Regions from separate parts of the Lysinibacillus sp. NPDC093692 genome, predicted to be linked through region 2. Evidence: riboswitches for the same ligand, from Rfam matches in the RefSeq annotation. Region 2 holds a riboswitch; each other region holds the start of a gene.
What was found. Region 2 has a riboswitch for S-adenosylmethionine ahead of ACQKN4_RS21335 (methionine ABC transporter ATP-binding protein). Riboswitches for the same ligand answer to the same signal wherever they lie in the genome.
Positions count from the first base shown of each region.

Region 1: another riboswitch for S-adenosylmethionine. It lies ahead of ACQKN4_RS00125 (MetQ/NlpA family ABC transporter substrate-binding protein); the one in region 2 lies ahead of ACQKN4_RS21335 (methionine ABC transporter ATP-binding protein).
Region 3: another riboswitch for S-adenosylmethionine. It lies ahead of ACQKN4_RS17820 (Na+/H+ antiporter NhaC family protein); the one in region 2 lies ahead of ACQKN4_RS21335 (methionine ABC transporter ATP-binding protein).

Region 1 is NZ_JBNNUW010000001.1:22,752-27,032, forward strand. Features, by position in the region: gene ACQKN4_RS00115 (methionine ABC transporter permease) at 1-299, opposite strand, end outside; gene ACQKN4_RS00120 (methionine ABC transporter ATP-binding protein) at 292-1,317, opposite strand; gene ACQKN4_RS00125 (MetQ/NlpA family ABC transporter substrate-binding protein) at 1,422-2,252, opposite strand; SAM riboswitch class I at 2,343-2,447, opposite strand; gene ACQKN4_RS00130 (pyridoxal phosphate-dependent aminotransferase) at 2,761-3,930, opposite strand.
Region 2 is NZ_JBNNUW010000025.1:77,625-81,905, forward strand. Features, by position in the region: gene ACQKN4_RS21330 (methionine ABC transporter permease) at 29-697, opposite strand; gene ACQKN4_RS21335 (methionine ABC transporter ATP-binding protein) at 687-1,715, opposite strand; SAM riboswitch class I at 1,979-2,084, opposite strand; gene ACQKN4_RS21340 (thioredoxin family protein) at 2,147-2,449, opposite strand; gene ACQKN4_RS21345 (toprim domain-containing protein) at 2,466-2,807, opposite strand; gene gcvH (glycine cleavage system protein GcvH) at 3,007-3,387, opposite strand; gene ACQKN4_RS21355 (arsenate reductase family protein) at 3,478-3,834, opposite strand.
Region 3 is NZ_JBNNUW010000018.1:48,765-53,045, reverse strand. Features, by position in the region: gene ACQKN4_RS17830 (restriction endonuclease) at 1-260, shown strand, start outside; gene ACQKN4_RS17825 (DUF3883 domain-containing protein) at 356-1,432, opposite strand; SAM riboswitch class I at 1,755-1,862, shown strand; gene ACQKN4_RS17820 (Na+/H+ antiporter NhaC family protein) at 1,968-3,251, shown strand; gene ACQKN4_RS17815 (hypothetical protein) at 3,483-3,929, opposite strand.

The DNA of each region.
Region 1 (4,281 bases), on a different contig from region 2:
ACAATAACACCTTTTACACCAATAGTTGTGCCAACGATCAGCTTCGTGAACGGTAAAATGAAGAATAGTAAAATAATGAACGGTACAGAGCGAATAATATTAATAAATAAATTGAAGAATTGATAGAGAAATTTATTTTCAAATGATTGCCCCGGACGAGTTAAAACGATTAAAAGCCCTAAAGGGATCCCAATTAAAATAGAAAACAATAATGAAATCCCGACCATTTGAAAGGTTTCGAAAATGGATTGCCCAATAACATCTGACCAGTCTGCAAAGAAACTTTGAATGCTATTCATTTAATTCGCCTCCTAATTCCTCAACGCATACCCCGTTTTCTATAAAATACGTAAGTGCCTTTTCAACGATATGTGCCTTACCGTGTAGATGCACGACAATATTACCGACGATGCCGTTTTTTAATTCAATGATATTGGCTGTTAAAATATTTGGTTGTACATCATAAACTTTGCTCACTTCTGCAAGTAATGGCTTCCCGGTACTTTCACCAAGGAATGTTAAGCGAATCACACTTCCGGAAAGATTTAATTGTTCGATTAGGGAAGAAGATAAATTACGTTGAGAAATAGTGTTTAAAAACTTTCGTGTCGTTGGGTGCTGAGGCTTCGAAAATAGTTCTATAGCAGAGCCATATTCCACAACCGTCCCTGATTCAAGAACGGATACATCATCGCAAATTTTTTGAATAACATTCATTTCATGTGTAATGAGTAAAATAGTGATGCCCAACTCACGGTTAATTTTCAAGAGAAGCTCGAGAATAGCTTCAGTTGTTTCAGGATCGAGAGCACTTGTCGCTTCATCACTGAGTAAAATCTCAGGCTCTTGGGCGAGGGCACGTGCAATAGCGACACGTTGCTTTTGACCACCCGAAAGTTGGCTAGGATAACTATCTAATTTCTCTGTTAGGCCAACAATTTCTGCATATTTTGCGACGCGTTTTTTCACTTCAGAGTCGTTATAGCCTAGAAGCTTTAATGGTACCGAGATATTGTTGTAAACGGTCGCTGTTTTTAAGAGATTAAAATGCTGGAAAATCATGCCGATTTTTTGACGTGTTTTGCGAAGGTCGTTTAAAGAAAGGGAAGTAATATCTACATTGTCGATCAATACTTTTCCTGTTGTTGGACGCTCTAATAAATTAACACAGCGAATAAGGGTACTTTTTCCTGCGCCACTGTAGCCAATAACCCCATGAATTTCACCTTTTTTGACATGCAGGTTAATGCCATCTACTGCCTTAACGATACCTTTTTTAGTTTTAAATTCTTTTGTTATATTTTCTAGTTGAATCATACTGTGAACTCTCCTTTCTAAGTCCTTCTATAAAGCAAGAATCTGCTAGCATTCCTATAGGAGTCTCGCAGATTCTCAATTTATGAAAGGCCCTTCATCGTTACTTACCAGCTTGGAATGATAGAACCTTTGAATTCCTCTTCAATAAATTTGCGTACTTCATCAGATTGATAGGCTTCAACAAATTTTTTAATCGCTGGGTCATCCTCGTTTTCAGCACGTACCGCAATGTAGTTTACATATGGAGAGTTAGTAGATTCTAAAAGAATGGAGTCTTTTTTAGGATCAATACCAGCATCAAGAGCGAAGTTCGTATTAATAGCTGCCACATCTACTTCACTAAGCTGCTTCGGAATTTGTGCAGCCTCTAATTCAATGAATTTAAAATTCTTTTTGTTTTCTTCCACATCGCGAATAGATGCTGTTAAGTCTGCACCTTCTTTTAATTTAATGATGCCTGCCTCTTGAAGAACAAATAGAGCACGAGCCCCGTTCGTTGGATCATTTGGTAATCCGAATGTAGCACCATCAGGAACTTCATCCAATGATTTATATTTATCAGAGTATATGCCCATAGGAGTTAAAATTGTTTTTCCTACTGGTACTAAATCTGTTTTGTGATCTTTGTTAAATGCATCGAGGAAAGGCTTGTGTTGATAACTGTTTACATCAAGATCACCCTCGGCTAACGATGTATTTGGTAAAACATAATCAGAGAACGTTTTTAGTTCTACCTCTAAGCCACTTTCTTTGGCAACTTTTGCTGCAACCTCTGCAATTTGTTCGTGTGGACCAGAAGTTACACCTACTACAATTTTATTTTCATTAATAGCCGTACCTTGACTACCTTTATCTTCATTAGTACCGCAGCCTACTAATGCTGCTACTAATGTGAGACTCGCTAAACCTAGTAAAATTTTGTTTTTCTTTTTCATGAGACATACCTCCAAAGTTGTTTTATCGGCTGGTAAAAATAAAAAAAACTCTCTTAAAAAAATTAAGAGAGGCTCATGAAAAAACGTCCTCTCTTATCTTTCAAACGATGATCGTTTGCTGGATTTGGCACCTTCCTTAAAAAAGGAGGTTGCCGAGCTTCATAGGGCCAGTCCCTCAGCTACTCTTGATAAGAGATTTATAATATTTTTTTGTAAATCCGATATATCTAATATAGATTATAGGATATAGTAAGTCAATCGAATTTTTGAAATATTTTATTTTGTTATACTATTTGATCGCGAAAGAGGCATGGGAATTCTTGCTAGGGTAGGGTGGAAATATTGTTATCAGGACAGTGTATTAGATAGTTTGATGAATCAAAGGTCATGTTCAATTTATCCGTTAGAAGAAGGGTTGAGGCAACCAAGAAAGATCATGAAATGAAAACTGCCCCTATAGCGAGTGTGAACTAATAGGACAGTTTTTGAATGGAAGGAAATCCAATGCTTATAAATTAAAGAAGTTTAATTTTTCAATTCGGCTGATTGCTTCACGTAAGCGATCTTCACTTACAAGTAAACCTACACGAACATAGCCTTCACCGTATTGACCGAAGCCATTGCCTGCAGCTACTGCGATATCAGCTTTATCGAGCAATACATCAGCAAACTGCTCGCTTGTATAACCTAATGGAACAGGGAGCCATGCAAAGAAAGAGCCCTTTGGTGCGGTTACTTGCCAACCAATTCGCTGTGCTTCTTCGATAAGAACATTTCGTCGACGCTCATAAGTCGCTCTTAGCTTATTCGCGCAATCCTGAGATGCTGTAAGGGCAACCGCTGCTGCTTGTTGTACGGCAGGGAATTGACTACAAAATAGATGATCTTGAATAAGATTAATAGCCGCAACAATATCAGCGTTACCAACTGCAAATCCAATACGCCAGCCTGCCATATTATATGTTTTAGATAATGTATACATCTCGATGCCGACCTCTTTGGCACCTTCCGCTTGCAGGAAACTAATAGGTTTCTTGCCGTCAAATCCAATTGCACCGTAAGCGAAATCATGTGAGACAATCATGTTGTGCTCTTTAGCAAAGCGCGCCGTTTCCTCGAAAAATTCAAGTGTTGCAGTACCACCAGTTGGATTGTTCGGGTAATTTAAGTAAAGAAGCTTTGCCTTTTCTTTTACTTCATTGGATAAAGCATTATAATCGGGCAGGAAATTATTCTCTGCGAAAAGTGGCATGACTTCAAAATTAACATCACCTAATACGACACCAGATAAGTAATCTGGATATCCAGGATCGGGTAATAACATTGTATCACCGGGGTTTAAAACCGCTAACGGCAGCTCAACAAGACCGATTTTTGTACCACCAAGAATAGCTACCTCAGTTTCAGGATCAATATCAACATTGTATTCACGTTTGTAGAAGTCTGCGGCTGCTTGACGTAATTCTACGATGCCACGGAATGGAGAATATTTATGATGTTGAGGGTTTTCAGCTGCTTCCTGTAACGCTTTTATAATGTGTTGGGGAGTGGGCTGATCTGGATTGCCTTGACCGAGATTGATAACATCGCGCCCTTCTGCTAAAGCAGAATTCACTTTTTGCACCAATGCTGCAAAAAATTGAGTCGGGAGTTGCTGTAGTTTTTTTGAGAATTCCATGCATGTTCTCCTTTTTAGAAAATAATAATTGATGCAAATAATATTACTTTTTTTACTAATTGTCTAGAGTCTCTATTTACAAAGATGGACGCACAAAATACAAGCAAAGAGCATGCGAGCCTAAGTACAAAGCCGATTCTTGACGTAATTATGCCAACATCTGAGGCATCTTAACAATGCCCGTAAAACATAGGTTTTGGCTTTACTTTTAAACCCTTTAAAATAATATTTAATTTTTTTTTTAATTACTGTAACTTTTATTAAACTTAATCGTACTAATTAATAGAATCTAAAACTAAGAGCAAAATTGATTAGTAAGATTCACTTTCGCGAAAAGGCCAGGGCTCACTT
Region 2 (4,281 bases):
GTTCGTAGCGAGATACGCTTTTTTCTTTTTAGCGTTTATCTGTTTTGGCTGTAATTAAGTCGCCAATCCATTGAATAATAAATACTACTATTAAGATTAATATAGTCGCCATTAAAGTTACATCTTGGCGATTACGTTGGAAACCATCTAAGAATGCTAAGTTTCCTAGACCGCCTGCACCGATAATACCTGCCATCGCAGTATAGCCAACAAGTGCTACAGCCGTTACAGTAAGACCAGAAATAAGCGCTGGGAACGATTCTGGAATTAAAACTTTCCAAATAATCGTTGACGTTTTAGCACCCATTGAACGAGCCGCTTCAATAACGCCTTTATCGATTTCACGTAATGAAATTAATACCATACGCGCATAAAATGGTGCAGCTCCGATAATTAGTGCCGGTAAAGCAGCATCTGCGCCACGAATTGTGCCGAGTAAAAATTTCGTAAATGGAATTAATAAAATAATCAAAACGATAAATGGAATCGAACGGAAAATATTAACGATTGAGCCTGTTAAAAAGTTCACCAGTTTATTGGCCCATAGTTGGTTTGGACTTGATAAAAACAATAAGATCCCAATTACTAATCCAAGTATAAATGTGATCACCGTAGAGATTGTTGTCATATACAACGTTTCATACGTAGCTTCCCACATTTTTTCCCAGTCGACATTCGGAAAGAAATTAGTTAGCATTGGCAATCACCTCCGTTTGTACTTCGACTGTATGCAAGTAGCTAAGTGCAGCTGCAACATTCGACTCTGTGCCTTCAATTTGTACAATAAGTGTACCGTACGCACCATTTTTTGTTTGCGAAATATTACCATGTACTATACTTACTTCTACATCACACTGTTTTACAAGATGTGAGATGACAGGCTGCTCTGTTTTTTCTCCTACAAATATTAGCTTTACAAGTTGTCCATTAGGGTAATTTGCTTTAATTTGTGCCACAGTTTCCTGTGTCTCCTTCGTATCTGTAATTTGAGAAACGAATTTTTTTGTAATGTCCGCTTGTGGCGCTTGGAATACTTGTAATACTTCACCACGTTCTACAATTTCTCCAGCTTCCATAACCGCTACACGGTGGCAAATTTTACGAATAACATGCATTTCATGTGTGATTAACACGATCGTTAAACCTAGTCGTTCATTAATATCGACAAGTAAATCTAGGATAGCATCTGTTGTCTCCGGATCGAGTGCGGATGTTGCCTCATCACATAACAATACTTCTGGATTATTAGCAAGTGCACGAGCGATGCCTACACGTTGCTTTTGTCCCCCCGATAATTGTGATGGATACGCTTTAGCACGTCCGTCTAAGCCAACTAGTGTGATCAATTCTTTCACACGTGCCTCACGTTTTGCCTTTGGAACACCTGCGATTTCTAGTGGGAAAGCAATGTTTTCCGCAACAGTTCGAGACCAAAGTAAATTGAAATGTTGGAAAATCATACTGACCTTTTGTCTAGCATCTCTAAGCTTTTGCCCCTTTATGGATGAAAATTCTTGATTGTTAACCGTTACCGTACCAGATGTAGGCTTTTCTAAACCGTTTAACAAACGAATCATTGTACTTTTACCAGCGCCACTATAGCCGATAATGCCATAAATTTCACCTTTATCGATAGAAAGGTTGACGTCTTTAACTGCTGTTAATTCGCCATTCGAGGTCTTGTATTTCTTCGTAATATTTTGAAGCTGAATCATAGCGAATTCTCCTTTTCTTATATCAATTGTGCCTCGGCATAATTGCGTCTGGAATCGGCTTTGTGCTGGCACAAAGAAATCCTTTTCGATTCCATGACATCCGCCGGAGGCTCTAGGCCAACATGACGTTGGTCACTCAGTCGTTGCCACAGGATGTGGCGTTCTTAGACTGAGTTCCTCTATTTCAGCGGCTGAAAGAAGTAAAAAACCCCTTCAACTATAGACAAGTAGAAGGGGTCACGTAACTTATACGTTGAACCGTTCTCTCATCTTTCAAAGATAAAATCTTTGGGTGATTTGGCACCTTTTCACATTTGTGATGGTTGCCGGGCTTCATAGGGCACTTCCCTCAGCCGCTCTTTATAAGAGTTCGATATATTTATATTTTTTAGTATATTCGTACTTTACCACGTGAGTAAAGTCCAGTCAATTTATTTTTTTAACAATTCGTATAAATACGGTACGGATTGAAAGGCATAAACCTTCTCCGTCACTTTTCCGCCTTCACATACAAGTAAACACGGTACACTTTCAATTTTATTTTCATAAGCGATTTGCTCAATAAAGTTAATATTCGCTTTACCAATCTGTAGCTGTGGCAGCAATTGTTCAACAACCGACATCATTTTCGATGCAACTACACACGTTCCACACATTGGTGTATATAAATAAAAAGCAGCCTTTTCACCAGACTGGATAGCCACGTCCCACTGCTCTTTTGACCATTCTTCCATCTTTTTTCACGCAACCTTACAAAATATATTCATTATGGATTGAGAAATGTGCACGAAGCAAAATCGCCGCTAACACCTTTCTCGGAGTTGTCTCTACTTCCTTATATGTTGGCATTGTACGTAAATGCTCGGCCTCTGGATAATGTCTGTCCATTAATGCTCGTAGCTTATCACCCGATGTATCTGCATCAAAAAATGTATAAAGCTCACAGCCTTCATATGGATCAAGTAACTCTTCTAATTGATGCACACCAATTGTACCATTCGTGCAAAGTATTTTAACATGTTCATTTAAAATAGGTTCAATTTGAAGCTTATCCGAACGGCCTTCGACAATTAAGCATTTCCCCTCGAACATAACGCCACCCCCGTTTAGACATATCCCTTATCATTATTATATCAATAAATCTTGTCATTGATACTGTTAGACACCTATTGTTAAGGGAATATACTGGCATTCACCCTCATCCACTATGATGGCAGAATGGATGAAGATAATAAAAAACGTCGGTAGTTTCCGACGTTTTTCTATTACAGGCTTGTCTTATAAGCTTGTCTTATTCTGCAATCATTTCATCGTATTGCTCAGCTGTCATAAGCTTTTCAACTTCTGATGCATCAGCAGGCTCTACAACGATCATCCATGCTTTTTCATATGGTGATTCATTAACGAATTCTGGGCTATCTTCTAAATCTGCATTTACTTCAACTACTGTACCTGAGATTGGTGCATATAATTCAGAAACTGTTTTTACAGATTCTACGCTACCAAATGGATCATCTGTTTTGATTTCGTCGCCAACTTGTGGAAGTTCAACGAAAACGATATCTCCAAGTTCAGATTGTGCGAAATGAGAAATACCGATACGTACTTTTCCATCTTCTACTTTAACCCATTCGTGCTCTTCAGAGTAACGTAAGTCTTTAGGTGTGTTCATGCAAAAACCCCTCCATAAATATGTAATATATTCACTTTCAGTGTGCCATACTTCTTTCATAAAAACAAGATTAAAAGCGATTAAAAGCGGTTATTTCCAAGCTTGCTCAAAATCTGATTCTTTAAACCCTAACGTAACTTTTTTCCCATCAGTTACGATTGGACGTTTAATTAACATACCATCTGAAGCAAGCAGTTCAAGTTGCTCCACTTCAGTCATTTCAGCAAGCTTATCTTTCAAGCCAAGCTCGCGATATTTCATACCAGAAGTATTAAAAAATTTCTTTAAAGGTAGTCCACTTACTTGCCATAAGTTTGATAGTTCGTCCTTTGTTGGCGGTTGTTCGACAATGTGTACATCTTCATATGAAACTCCATTGTCATTTAGCCATTTTTGTGCTTTTTTACAAGTAGTACATTTCGGATATTGAATAAATTGAATCGTCATTTAAAGGCTCCTCTACTATCATTTTTAGGAACTACATTTTCAGTGTATCCCTCATTTTCTGTAGTATACCATCATAACCGTTACGAACCAAAATGAAACAATTATTAACTTATTCCTTCCATATCGTGGGGTTGATTTCCGTTACGGCTGGGCGCTTTGCCGCTGACGCTTCGCTTTCGCGCAGAGCTTCCTGGGAGCGTCCGATGAGCCGCTTCGCTGCAGGGTCTCATCTGTGACGCTGATTCCCAAGGAGTCGCCCAGCCTCCACTCCAATCAACCAATTCATATAGCGTGTGTTTCTTGCATATTTATCCGATTTAATGTAATAAAACCAAGCTTTAGCTACCGGTGTTTTTTCGTGCGAAAGCGAAGTGTTATCGTAGCAGAATCAACAACAGATGTACAATCGCCCTTACTATTCTGATTGATTATGATGTGTAGCCTTAG
Region 3 (4,281 bases), on a different contig from region 2:
CAAATCCAGTTTCAAGACCTGATATCCAAGCATTTGTTGGAAGCTTGGTAGGCTTTAAAGCTAACAAAGGCATTTTTATCACTACCTCTCGTTTTACGAAAGAAGCAATTGCATATTCCGAGAGTATCGAGAAATCATTAATTTTAATTGATGGGATGAAACTTACTGAGTTAATGTTTTTATACAATGTAGGTGTATCGAATGTACAAACCTTTACAATAAAACGTATGGATTTAGACTTTTTTGAGGAAGGTTTATAAACCGAAAGAAAAATGCAGCAAACTTATTTGAAGTTTGCTGCATTTTTTATGTATGTCGAGTCTTTCTTATGTAGTGAATTTTCAAACCCTATTTTTTATCTATATTTATTACTCTCCACTCGTGTGCCATATACATCAATAGTTGATGGAATATATGCATACTTACGTGTCAGCAAATCACTTACTGAGTGATAACTACTAAAGTCATTATCTATTTCCATTTTCATTTCACTTTTCTTACCTACACCATATACACGTACTAGCCACATTTCATCCTTATACTGAATAAATTTTTCCAATTCAGGATAAGAAATTGAATAGACTGCGCTTGTACTTGTTGATGTTGTACCCTTCACTTCAATTTTTATTGGTCTTGGAGGAGACTGTGGCTGTAAATAATCGAACGCTGTAATATCGTATCCTAATCCGTCACCTTGTGTTTGCGCAACATGCTCTACCTGCTCTCCGTATTGTTCTCCGAATACTTCTATTACTTTCTTTTTTACATATTCAAATACTTTTTGTTCTGCAATATCACCAATTTTTTTACGCTTTTTCAAGTCTTTTTGTAGCTGTTCTTGGCTTACTACTCGACCACGTTTCTTTGTACTACCCGCTACCCTATTACTAACTCTAGACTCTCCCTGCTCGTAACTAGAAGTCGCAAACGTTTCCTCGTTAATTTCACCATCTTCTATTAGTTCTGCTTCTGCTCCAGCCTCTGAGCTATCTTCGTTCAGAAAGCTGTCAAACAAGCTAGCCCAAGCTTCAGGACATGGAAATAAGTAAGCCTGATTTCCATGTCCATTTTCTTGAAAGGCAGAATATTTTTGCGGACGATCAGATTCCATATCTCCCCAAACAGCTCTAATTATAATTGGATGTTCTAAAATTGTGAAATCTACATCCACTTTATACCCATCGTCTGACCATAGATTTTTCTCTTGTAGCTCATGTGGTTGTTCTGCAATATAACAATCTGACGTCGCTATACCTACCGCACGAATCGCTTGACCATAACAGCTGTAAATTTTATTACCAGCCTTAATTGTAGCCATTCGTTCATACGCATGATTGCTATTTCCATTTTTATTTTTTTGCGGGGACCACATATATCCTCCGATAATTTCTTCCTCGTGTGTAGCATTTTGCATTACAATAAAATTACTCATAAATTCACCCTTAGCTTTAGGAAACGTTCCATTTCATTTTTAATATTATTTAAATATTGTATTTTTACTATAGTTTACGATTACTATATTGTCAAAAAAATCCATTACCAGATGAATAATATTAAATCTTTTTCAGTTTCAAGAGATTAAAGGCACTAAATTTCGCGAGAATTTAAAGCTTCTCTTAGTAGCCTTAAAGCAGACCTTTTTGAGAAAAAGTACTTTTATGTCGTTTTGAAATTCAATTTGATTAAAAATAAGTTGCAAATATAGATGTTTTATTATAATATTTCATTATTGTGCAAAAAATAATATGTTTTTCTTCTTATCAAGAGAGATGGAGGGACTGGCCCTATGAAATCTCGGCAGCGGAACTTTGTGATTAAGTTACTGTGCCAAATCCAGCAAGCAAAGGCTTGATAGATAAGAGGAGTGTTTTATAAATATAAGACCTCTTCTTGTTTTTCAAGAAGAGGTCTTTTTTTAGAGAAAAATGGACAAAGACGATCCATTTTTAATTTTTGGAGGTAGAACAATGAAGAAAGAAAATCCATGGGCGCTAATCCCATTTGTTGTTTTTTTGATTTTATTTATTGGTTCAGGGGTTATTACAGGTGATTTTTACGCCTTCCCAGTCATTGTAGCCATTGCCATTGCGGGCGCTGTGGCTCTGGCGATGAATCGAAAAGAATCATTTTCACATAAAGTTGATATTTTTTGTAAAGGCGCAGGAAATTTAAATGTCATGCTGATGGTTGTTATTTTTCTATTAGCTGGCGCCTTTTCAGAAGTAGCAAAAGGTATGGGAGCAGTGGACTCCACTGTTAACTTTGCTTTGTCGGTCATTCCGCAAAATCTCCTTGTCGTAGGCTTATTCATCATCGCCTGCTTTATCTCCCTATCAATGGGTACTTCAGTAGGAACGATTGTTGCACTGGCGCCAATTGGAGTTGGGATCAGTGAGCATACCGACTTTTCAATGGCTTTAGTAATGGCAGCTATTGTTGGAGGATCGATGTTTGGCGATAATTTATCCTTTATTTCAGATACAACCATTACTGCCGTTCGTTCACAAGGCGCACAAATGAAAGATAAATTTAAGGTGAATTTTTGGATTGTGTTGCCAGCAGCTATTGTAACGAGCATTATTTTAGGAATTATCACAATGGGTGGAACTGCGACACAAGTAGAGCATTTAAGCTATAGTTGGATAAAAATTGTTCCTTATGTATTAGTTATTATTTTTGCGCTAATTGGCATGAATGTTTTCCTTGTTCTTGCATTTGGGATTGTTCTGGCCGGGGCTGTCGGCTTAGCGGATGGCAGCTATCAGTTAATGGACCTTTTTCAAAAGATCGGCGAAGGAATGTCAGGCATGTATGAAATGGCATTTCTTGCGATCTTAATAGCTGGAATGGTGGAAATTATTAAGCTTAACGGAGGGATTGACTTCCTACTTCACCTTGCCACACGAAGAATTAAATCGAAAAAGGGTGCTGAATTCGGGATTGCCGGTCTTGTGGGGCTAACTAATTTATCTACAGCCAATAATACAATTGCTATTTTAATTGCTGGTCCGCTTGCAAAAAATATTGCTGACCAGTATGGGATTGAGCCGAGAAAGTCCGCAAGTATATTAGATATTTTCTCCTGTACAACCCAAGGTCTTCTGCCATACGGAGCCCAGTTCCTGGCAGCCGCAAGCGTTGCTGGAATATCGCCAGTGAGCATGTTGCAATACTCTTTCTATCCGATTTTGATAGGGATTTGCGGGATTATCGCTATCCTTATTGGATATCCGAAACCAAGGAAAGCCTGAACTTTATCACTTTAATGTGATGGGTGTTGCTTTAAAAACTATTGATTTTCATTGAATAATCCAATCGTTTTGAAAAAAGATTCATCAAAACGATTGGATTTTTTACTTCGATCCATTCTTTATTTGTAGTTCTTTCCTCTTTACTAATTCCGTTATTTGTTATAAGAAATTTCACTTTTATATAACTCTCGTTAAGATCATTAAAAACGGAATTAAGATCTATTTGTTCATTTAACAGTTTTCTAAATTATCAAATGATTCCAAATGACTTCTATTAACTTGTAAACCAGCTCTCCTATCATTGTTACTCTGTAAATTAGCTAAATTAATATTGAATTGGATGATTTCTAACAATTTATCTAAAAAAGCAATAATTATAGTCAAATCATCTTGCATTGCTACAATCCCTAAACTTTGGTGATGGATTTTGGTATTGACTAATTGTTTTTTTATCAATTCTAATTTAGCTATTTGTGTACTTGCTTGCTCAAAATTAGAATAGTCATCGAGATACTCCCTTGCATGACAAATTCCTAATCTCGTTAAAGATCGCATATAAATTTGTAAGAATCTCAAAAATTCTGAATGATTTTCAAAATTACACACTACTTCTAGTTTATTTAAATAACTAATTACTTTTAAATACTCTTTTTTTGTATTTAACCTATTATAATTCATGCTTTTTTTTGTATAAAAAACCGTTGCAAAAACAACGTCTCTTTATTTTGGCATAATCGTTTTCCATTAATTTAGTTGTTTTTTATAAAGTATATAGATGTAGTGAAATCGAATAGATCTATATTTAAAAGAAAGCTAATGCAACAAAGAGGATTTTTCAAAAAAACGTGTTAGACATGAAAGACAATCTTTGTACTAATTTATTTTATTATAGACATTAAGAAAGCCTAAGGGTATAACAAGAAAAGAGGATTTGATAATCAAATCCTCCAAGTTGCAATTCCCTCATCTATTCTTGCCATTTCTATTACAGAGAAGGTTTTTTTATAATTACTTGCTTTTTTTATATTTC